DNA from 2 places in the Rhizobium sp. WYJ-E13 genome. Region 1 is predicted to be linked to the other one. Evidence: riboswitches for the same ligand, from Rfam matches in the RefSeq annotation. Region 1 holds a riboswitch; the other holds the start of a gene.

Region 1 (4,948 bases):
GCCTTCTGCGATGCCTTGACAAGATCGGTGTTGAGCAGTGCGCCATTGCTGCCGGCGATCAGGAGGTCGCAGGCCTCGTCCGGATTGTCGACAGAATGGGCGTAACCCTTCAGTGTTGCCTGGATGAAGGCGCGGGCATTTTGCGGATTGGCCGCAAGATAGGCGTCGCTGGAAGCGATCGCGGTCGTCTGTTCGTCGGGAATGCCGTAATCGCTGTAGCGCCAGCGGCCGACCTGCCGGTTCTCGAGCTGGGCGGCAATGCCCTCCCAGGTGTAGATTTCCAGGGTGAAGTCGATGGCGCCGTTGTCGAGCGCCTCATAGGCTGAAGTGCCGAGCGTGACATTCTGGAAGGTGCCCTTGCCGCCGTCGTTGCGGATCATCGCGGAGACGAGCGCCTCCTCCCATGCGCCGCCGAAGCCACCATAGGTCTTACCATCAAGGTCTTTCGGGCTCTTGATGTCGTCACGGCCGCCCTTGAAGATCAGCCTGCCGGTTTCCGTCTGCACCACGGCGTAGACGAGCTTCACATCCGCGCCGGCGGCGCGCTGGGTGAAGGTTTCGATTTCCCCGCAGATGCCGAAATCGGCAACGCCGTTCGCGACCAGCGTGCCGGCGCTGGTATCGGCATAGGGCAGGATTTCGACATCGAGGCCGGCTGCTTCATAGAAGCCCTTCGCCCTGGCGACATAGATGCCGATATGATTGGTGTTCGGCGTCCAGTCGAGCGCGATGCGGACCTTTGCGGCAGCGGACTGGGCGAAGGCCGTGCGGCCGACGAGGCCTGCAGCCATGGCGGCAAAAAGGGTTTGTCGGCGGGTGAGAAGCATCAGGACCTCCTCAGGTTCTTTGCGGATGCAGCAGTGTTTGAAGGATTTCTGTTTCGATCGTCTGTGCGGCCGGGGAGCCGAGATCGGCAAGCGTGCGCGGTCTTGCCAGCGGCACCTCGAATTCCCTGACCACAGCTGCCGGGCGGGCGGAAAGCACATAGATGCGGTCGGACAAAAAGACCGCCTCGCGCACATCATGTGTAATCAGCAGCGCCGTCCAGCGATGATCGGTCCACATGCCTTGCAGCCATTCCTGCATCTGTGTGCGGGTCAGTGCGTCGAGCGCTCCGAAAGGCTCGTCGAGCAGCAGCACATCCTGCCGCTGGATCACAGTGCGCAGCAGCGCCGCACGCTGGCGCATGCCGCCCGAAAGGGCCGCGGGATAGTGGTTTTCGAAGCCGGCAAGGCCGAAGCGTTCGAAGAGAGGGGCAGCGACGGCGCGCGCTTGCCTGCGACGCATGCCATGCACTTCGAGGCCGAGGATCGCATTGTCGATCACGCTTCGCCACGGCATCAACGCATCGCGCTGGGGCATGAAAGCGAAGGCATGCGCAGCCTGTGAGAGCGGAGTGCCGTCGAAGAGAATGTCGCCTTTATCGGCCAGCAGTGCCTGTGTCAGCAGCCTGAGGATCGTCGACTTGCCGGAGCCAGAGGGGCCGACGATCGAAACGAATTCACCTCTGGCGATATGGAGAGAGATGTCCTTCAGCACCTCCATGCCATCAAAGGACTTCGAGATGTTCTTAAGCTCCAGCATCCCGCTCATCGGCGTTTCTCTGCGGCGGATTGCCAGGGCATGGCGAGACGCTGGATCGCCAGCGTAAGGCCGAAAAGGCACAGCGTCAGAAGGGCACTGAGAACGACGGCGGCGAGCACAAGATCCGGCCGGAAATTGTTCTTGGCGTTGAGGATGTAAATCCCCAGGCCACGGGAGGCGCCTGCATATTCGGCAAAGATCGCGCCGACCACGGCATAGGTGATCGATATGCGCAGACCCGCAAAGAAGAAGGGCATGGCGGAGGGAAGTCGCGCCAGGCAGAAGATGCGCCAGCGGCTCGCCTTCATGGAACTCAGAAGCTCGGCAATATCTCCGTCCGTCGATTCATAGCCCTGCAGCAGGGCGACCAGCAATGGGAAGAAGGTGACGAGCGCGACGAGCAGAAGTTTCGGCAGCAGCCCGAAACCGAACCAGAGCACGACCAGGGGCGCAATCGCGACCAGCGGCAGCGTCTGGCTGACGATGAAGAGCGGCAGCAGCGCGCGACGCATGAAGGGCACGAAATCCATCAGCACCGACGAGACGAAGGCAAAGACCAGCGACAGGGCAAAACCGCCGAGCGTTGCACTGAGCGTCGGCCAGGTATTGTCAAGCAGCGCCTGCCTGTTCACCCAGCTTTGTGTGAGGATGCGCGAAGGCGAGGGCAGGATGGAGGGTTTGATGCCGGAGAGATCGACATAGAGCTCCCAGACAGCCAGGAAAGCAAACACGGCAAGAATGGCAGGCAAGGCCCGCCTCAGTGTCGCAAATGTGGAATCCGATTTCGATAAGGTCATCGCCGTCAAGCGTCTCAGGCTTTGCTCGGGCTGTTCGCGGAGACCGTGATATCCAGCGTCACATGGCCTTCTGGATCGCCGAAGCGATAGAAGGCTTCGTGAATGGTCGCGAAGATCGCGCCGGCATCGCCGCGCAGCTTGGTGCAGAAATTCTTGGAGCGGTCGAATGTGCCCGAACGCTTCAGGAAATCGATGCAGCCATAGATCTCGTCCATATGCGTGCCCGTTCCCATAACATAGAGAGAAAACTGGGCTGCCGTTGCCCGGCCGGTCTGTTTCGTATCCCTGACTGCCGTGATCGCGGCCTCGACGCGCTCGGCAAGCGGCTCGGACCGGCTGGAAGACAAGCCGGCGCCGCAGATCGCATCATCCGGTTCGCCGGGGCAGCCACGCGAGATGGCGGCGGACAATACGCAATGCTCGCCGCTTGCGGCAGCCGAGACGAAGAGGTCGCGCATGGCGGCAAACAGCACGTCGGGCGGGCCGACCATCAGGGTAGAAATATCGTCGGTTTCGATGCGAAGACGATCGCGATAGGGCTCGAGAGCCTTGATAGCGTCAAGGATGATGCCGACGAAATTGCCGGACATCGGATACAGGGACACTTGCGCGCCGGAAAACATTTGGACCTCGCTCCGCTGGCATTACCCAGATCAGCTTTGAAGGGTCCGGAGGCATGCGCCTCACATCTCAGCCCCGGCAGTTCGGAGCTCCCCCGTGAAATTGTGGCGGAAACTAACACCGGGTTTGCGATACTGCAACCGCAAAATTCCTACCCGGCTACACGGTCGGTATGAGGGCGATGACCGTTTGGGAGCACCTGTTAGGTGTCGGGGAAGGAAACACCCGGACGGAGGCCCTGTCCGGGTGTCCAGCCGCTTCCGTACCTGCCAGAAACGGAACCGGATGTCGTTGTCTCAGGCGGCTACACCGGCATAAGGAGTGTCGCTGCGGGCGGTGATCAGCGCTTCAGTCCACCATTGCAACTGGGCCATCATTCGCGAGAGCCGGCGCAACGCATCCTGCGGATCCTGCAGCCAGCCTTCATTGTCGAAACGACGCCAGGGGGAGTTGAAGCTCACGGCGTCGCAGATCGTGACGGCATGGAGTTCGGCGAAGACGAGGCGGAGCTGTTCAACTGCCCGTAATCCGGCGGAGACACCGCCATAGCAGACAAAGGCAATCGGCTTGCCGTGCCAGGGCTCGATGAAGAGATCGATGAGGAACTTCAGTGAGGCGGTGAAACTGTGGTTATATTCCGGGGTGACGAGGATGAAGCCATCGGCCTGGTGAAGCCTGTCCGTGAGCCGTCTTGCCTCCGGATGATGCGGCGCATGCTCTCGCGGCAACGAAAATGCCAGCGGATCGATGATGTCGATCTTGAATTGCGGAAAGCGGGCCAGCTCTCTTTCGAGCCATTTCACCACCCTGTCGCAGATGCGGCCCTCACGCGTGCTGCCATAGATGACGGCAAGCCTCATGGGTTTCTGCATGCATTGCTCCTTCTCGTATCGCCTTTACGGCCTCGGGAGCGCAGTCTATAAAACCTCAACTAACATTGAGGTCAATAGGCCATGCAGCAGAATTCGACATTCTCGTTGAGCAAGCTCCTGACGGTGGGCGAGGTGGCAGAGCGAAGCGGGCTTGCTGTTTCTGCCCTTCATTTCTATGAGACGAAGGGGCTGATCTCCAGCATCCGCACCCGCGGCAACCAGCGCCGCTACGGCCGCGACGTACTACGGCGTCTCGGCATCATCAAGGTGGCGCAACGCGTCGGCATCCCGCTTGCCGAAATCCAGACTGCGTTCGAAACCCTGCCGCAGAGCCGTACGCCGACAGTCGAGGATTGGCAGAGGCTGTCGGCGCTCTGGAAAGATGATCTCGATGCCCGCATCAAGCGGCTGAGCCTGCTGCGCGACCATCTGACGAGCTGTATTGGCTGTGGCTGCCTCTCCATCGACGCCTGTCCATTGCGCAATCCCTTCGACGTTCTCGGCAGGCAAGGCGCCGGTGCGCGGCTTCTGGACCCGGGTGCTTAGACCTTCGGGCTTTCTTTTGGCTGATGGCCGCATATGTTAGGCCCTGGTAGTGCAAGCAGCGGGACCGGCCGCTCGCAAGGAGGAGAGCTTCGTGTTTCATCCCAAACTGTTCGAGAACCGCAATGTCGTCGTCACGGGGGGCGGCCGCGGTATCGGCCTGGAAATTGCCCGACAGTTTCTGGATTGCGGGGCGCGCGTACTCGTTCATATCGGGCGTGATGGGGAGCGCGAACTGCCGGATTTTCTGCTGACAGCCGAATCGGAGCGGCGGGCGCTGCTGCTGCCGGCAGATTTCCTGCATCCGCGCGGGGCGGCAAAGTTTGCGGAGGAGGCGCTTGAATTCTTCGATGCGCTGCATGTGCTGGTCAACAATGCCGGTACCATGCATGGCCGCTTTCTGGCCGGAGAGCTCACCGATGCCGAGTACGAGACCATCGTGCGCCTCAACCAGACGTCGGTGGTGGAGTTGACGCGCGCTCTGCTTCCGGCGCTGCGGGCGGCGCAAGGTGCTGCCATCGTCAACACGGT
Region 2 (4,948 bases), on a different replicon from region 1:
TCTCGCTGAAGACGGGCGACCGCATCGGCATCGCGATCGACCAGGATTCGATCCATCTCTATTCGGCCGACACCGGCGCAGTCCTCGTTGCTCCGGCTCGCACGGGCGCTGCCACCGTCGATGCCTGAGCCTGGCAGAGGTGATGAGCTTCTCTGATCTCGCCGCCGGCGATCGCAATCTCGTTGCGGTCGCCGTGGAGGTCCTTACCGTTCCCTCGGCCGCCTTTTTCGATGAGGCGCGCTCCGCGGACATGACGCAGGCTGAACATGACAGGCTCGCAGCAATCCTGCCGGCGCTTGCGACCATCGAAGTAGCGAAGATCTCCGGCGGCAGCGATATTGGCAACAGCTTCGTCGTCGCGGCGTGGAATGCCGAGCGGCTGAAGTATCATGCCCCCTCCATTGAACTCGTGCGCCAGAGCGGCGCCGATATCCTGCTTCTGAGCGAGGCCGATCTTGGCATGGCGCGTGCCGGCGACCGTCATACGGTTGCCGATCTCGCTCGTGATCTCGGCATGTCCTATGTTTTCGGCGTGGAATTCGTGGAACTCGGTCTTGGAAACTCCCGCGAGCGCAAACGGCATGAGGGGGAGACGAATTCAGTCGGCTTCCATGGCAATGCACTGCTTTCCCGCCTGCCACTGCAGGACGCGGCACTCATCCGTCTCGATGACGGCGGCACATGGTGGACGGATGCGAAAGACGGCCAGGGCCGCATCGGCGGACGTATGGCAATTGCCGCGAAGGTCGAAACCGCATTCGGACCGATCCTTGCCGTCAGCGTCCATCTGGAAAGCAAGACCGATGTCGAGGATCGCGCCAGGCAGACGAGGCGGCTGATCGAGGCCGTCGAAAGGCTCGCCGGCGACCTGCCCGTCGTGATCGGCGGCGATTTCAATACCAATATGCTGCCCAGTGGCTCACGCGAGCCGCGAGCACATGAGCCTCTTTTCGGCCTGGTTGCTGAAGCCGGCTACCATTGGGAAACGGGCAATGATTTCGTGCATACGCGCCGCGCCGGCCCGGACGGCGTGCCACAGCCGCCCTTCGCCCGGCTCGACTGGCTGTTCACGCGCGGCCTTGTGGTGAGCGATGCCGTGACCGTTCTGGCCGTCGATGCCGATGGCGTGGCGATCTCGGACCACGAATTGATCAAGGCGCGGTTTTCCGCACCCTGATCAGACGCTTGCGAAGCGTCTCGAGCCAGCGCTTCGTCCCTTCGGGCCAGCAGCTCTTTGGTCCACTTCTACGTCCTCGCCGCCACGAGCCCTTTGAGCGGCAGGACTTGGCTGATGAGACGACAATGGTAGCAGCCACCCGGGCAACAAGGTCGGTGTCGAGGCTATCCATTTTCCCGGACCATTGGGTAAAGATGTCGTGAAAATGAGAAAGCGAACGCCTATATAGATGCCGAATCTTTTTGAAAGGAACCCCATTATGACTATCAATGGAAGCCTGCTCGTTGCGGGATCGGAAAAGCGCGGCACGCGCGGCGAGCTTTATGGCGTCGAGGCAGCCACCGGCGCGGCTCTGCCCGTCTCTTTCGGTGGCGCCTCAGCAGAAGACGTCGAAGAGGCGACCAAGCTTGCATGGGAGGCCTTCGCCTCCTACCGGGAAACCGACCTGGAAACGCGGGCAGCCTTTCTTGAGACGATTGCCAGCGAAATCGAAGCGATCGGCGATGAGCTGGTCGTCCGTGCAATGGCAGAAACCGGACTTCCGCGCGGACGGATCGAGGGCGAGCGCGGCCGCACGATCGGACAGCTTCGGCTGTTTGCAAAGGAGGTTCGTGAAGGCCGGTTCCAGGAGCTTCGCTTCGATGGCGCGGATCCGTCCCGCAAGCCTGTTCCGAAGCCCGATCTGCGCCTGCGCAACGTTCCCCTCGGCCCCGTGGCGGTTTTCGGCGCATCGAACTTTCCCCTCGCCTTCTCCGTCGCCGGCGGTGACACGGCATCTGCGCTCGCAGCTGGATGCCCTGTTGTCGTCAAGGCGCATTCTGCCCATCCGGGCACGTCGGAACTGGTAGGCCGGGCCGTACAACGTGCCGTCGCCAGGGCCGGCCTGCATGTCGGCACCTTCGCGCTCCTCTTCGATACCGGCTTCGAGGTCGGACAGAAGCTCGTCGCCGATGCAAGAATTCGGGCAGTCGGTTTCACAGGTTCGCGCCGCGGCGGCACAGCGCTGATGAAGATCGCTTCCGAGCGCAAGCAGCCGATCCCGGTCTATGCCGAAATGAGCAGCATCAATCCCGTTATCTTCTTCCCCAACGCCCTGAAAAGCCGCGCGGCAGAGATTGCAACGGCTTTTGTAGGCTCGCTGGTCCTGGGTGCCGGACAATTCTGCACCAATCCCGGCCTCATTCTCGCCGTCGATAGCGAAGGTCTCGATACTTTCATTGCCAAGACGCGGGAGCTCCTGCCTGATGTCGACGCGCAGACAATGCTGACGGGCTCTATCGCCAAGGCATTCTGTGATGGCGTCGCCCGGCTGGAAAAGCATCCGGAAGTCCGCCTCGTCGCCAATGGCAAGCCGGGCAGTGAATTCGAAGGCACGGCCGCTCTCTTCGAGACGACGGCTGCGGCATTCCTCGCGCATCACGAGCTTCAGGACGAGGTCTTCGGCGCGGCCGGCCTTATCGTGCGCTGCCGCGATCTCGCAGAACTCGAGCGCGTCCTCGACGGCCTCGAAGGCCAGTTGACCGTCGCCCTCCACATCGCCAGCGAAGACGGGCCGGAAGCAAGGCGCCTCGTGCCCAAGCTGGAAATGCTTGCCGGACGACTGCTCGTGAATGGCTTCGGAACCGGTGTCGAGGTATCGCCCGCCATGGTGCATGGCGGCCCCTACCCGGCAACCGCCGACGGCAGATCGACCTCCGTCGGGACGCTCGCTATCTACAGGTTCTTGCGTCCGGTTTCCTATCAGGACTTTACGACTAACCTGCTTCCGGCCCCGCTGCGCTGATTGGATCGGGCTTGCCAAGCTCAAAACGCGGGGGCTTTTAGGAGACCATGCGAGAGGTTGGCAAGCTCCAAACCAACGCTGTGGCGCCAGGAGTGTGTCTCTTTCGTAAAACCGTCATTTTGCCAGTGACAGCGGCACCATTCTCTGCAAGAGAGAGTGCCGTTGAGAGACAGGGGCGCCCGTTTGCAAGAATGGGCTGAGAAGCACCCTTCGAACCTGAACCGGATAATGCCGGCGGAGGGAGTCGCTCGGGTGGCAGTCTGCTCTCTTGCATGATCGTACCCGTGCCTGCCCCGCCTGAAAAGGGGTACTATGGAGAACAAGACACCCGGAGCACTGTTGACGGCCATGCGCGCCAAGCCGCCGCTCGTGCAGTGCATCACCAATTATGTCGCCATGAACATCGCCGCCAATGTGGTGCTTGCGGCCGGGGCGTCGCCTGCCATGGTTCATGCAGCCGAGGAGGCCGGAGAATTTGCTGCGATCGGTGGCGCTTTGACCGTCAATATCGGCACGCTCTCCACTCAATGGATCGACGGCATGCATGCAGCAGCACGTGCTGCGAATGCAGGCGGCAAGCCGTGGGTTCTCGATCCGGTCGCCCATTACGCGACTTCCTTCCGCCGCAAGGCGGTTGCCGATCTGCTGGCGCTTCGCCCGACGATCATCCGCGGCAATGCCTCGGAAATCATCGCGCTTGCCGGCGGCGAAAGCCGCGGCCAGGGCGTCGACAGCCGTGACCCGGTGGAGCAGGCCGAGGCTTCTGCCCGGTTGCTCGCTGAACGGCATGGCGCAGTCGTCGCTGTCACCGGGGTCGTTGATTTCGTGACTGATGGCGCACAAGCGCTGCGCATCGAAGGCGGCTCGCCGCTGATGCCACAAGTCACCGCTCTCGGCTGCTCGCTGACCTGCCTCACAGGCGCTTTTGCCGCAACCATTGTCGATGATCCCTTTGCAGGCGCAGTTGCGGCGCTCGCCACCTTCGCGGTTGCCGGCGAAGAGGCGGCGAAAGACGCTGCCGGCCCGGGCTCCTTCTCCTGGCGCTTCCTCGATGCGCTCGCCGCGCTTGATGGCTCGACACTGGATGCAAAAGTCAGGATCAATGCCGCATGAAAGACTTTGACCTTTCCCTCTATCTGGTCCTGGATCCTGATCTTTGCGCCGGTATCGGCATGGTCGAGACGACACGGCTCGCCGTTGCGGGTGGCGCGACCATGGTGCAGCTTCGCGACAAACATGGCGGAACGGCAAGAATGGTGGAGACTGGCCTTGCCCTGAAAGAGGTCCTGAAGGGTACAGGCGCGCTGCTGATCGTCAATGACGATGTGGAGGCGGCCGTTGCAATCGGCGCCGACGGGCTGCATATCGGCCAGGACGATACGGGGCCAGCCGCCGCACGTTCGATGATCGGACCGGACATGATCCTCGGCCTGTCGGTGGAGACCGAAGCTCTGGCAACGGCAATCGACCCTGGTATCGTCGATTATGCCGGTATCGGACCAGTCTTTGCCACCCCAACCAAGACGGACCACAAGCAGCCGATCGGCTTTGACGGGCTGGCGAGACTGGTAAAGGCTGCACCCGTTCCAACAGTTGCGATCGGCGGCCTGAAGAGCGAGCATGTCGCTTCCGTCTTTGCAGCAGGCGCCGAGGGGCTCGCTGTCGTCTCGGCGATCTGCGGTACGCTTGATCCGAAGGCTGCGACGCTTCGCATTGCCGATGAAATCAGAAAGGTCAGCCGATGATCCGCAACGTTTTGTCCATTGCCGGCTCCGACCCATCCGGCGGCGCTGGCATCCAGGCCGATCTCAAGGCTTTGTCGGCCCGTGGCGTTTATGGCATGGCGGCGCTGACGGCGTTGACGGCGCAGAACACGCTGGGTGTGACCGGCGTGCATCTCGTGCCGCCGCATTTCGTCGCCCAGCAGATCAAGGCCGTCTTTGCCGATGTTCGCGTCGATGCCGTCAAGATCGGCATGATCGCCAATG

Evidence for each region. A riboswitch is a leader RNA that binds a small molecule or an ion and turns the genes downstream of it on or off. The one in region 1 is predicted to bind thiamine pyrophosphate.
Region 2: linked by a shared signal. The riboswitch ahead of thiM (hydroxyethylthiazole kinase) and the one ahead of KQ933_RS18160 (Ykof family thiamine-binding protein) in region 1 are both predicted to bind thiamine pyrophosphate.

The regions. Positions count from the first base shown of each region.
Region 1 is NZ_CP076853.1:3,647,768-3,652,715, reverse strand. Features, by position in the region: gene KQ933_RS18175 (ABC transporter substrate-binding protein) at 1-830, opposite strand, end outside; gene KQ933_RS18170 (ABC transporter ATP-binding protein) at 838-1,593, opposite strand; gene KQ933_RS18165 (ABC transporter permease) at 1,590-2,381, opposite strand; gene KQ933_RS18160 (Ykof family thiamine-binding protein) at 2,396-3,004, opposite strand; TPP riboswitch at 2,995-3,108, opposite strand; gene KQ933_RS18155 (NADPH-dependent FMN reductase) at 3,299-3,874, opposite strand; gene soxR (redox-sensitive transcriptional activator SoxR) at 3,956-4,420, shown strand; gene KQ933_RS18145 (SDR family NAD(P)-dependent oxidoreductase) at 4,512-4,948, shown strand, end outside.
Region 2 is NZ_CP076854.1:563,300-568,247, reverse strand. Features, by position in the region: gene ugpC (sn-glycerol-3-phosphate ABC transporter ATP-binding protein UgpC) at 1-128, shown strand, start outside; gene KQ933_RS24195 (endonuclease/exonuclease/phosphatase family protein) at 143-1,177, shown strand; gene KQ933_RS24190 (aldehyde dehydrogenase (NADP(+))) at 1,437-2,960, shown strand; TPP riboswitch at 3,122-3,220, shown strand; gene thiM (hydroxyethylthiazole kinase) at 3,273-4,073, shown strand; gene thiE (thiamine phosphate synthase) at 4,070-4,705, shown strand; gene thiD (bifunctional hydroxymethylpyrimidine kinase/phosphomethylpyrimidine kinase) at 4,702-4,948, shown strand, end outside.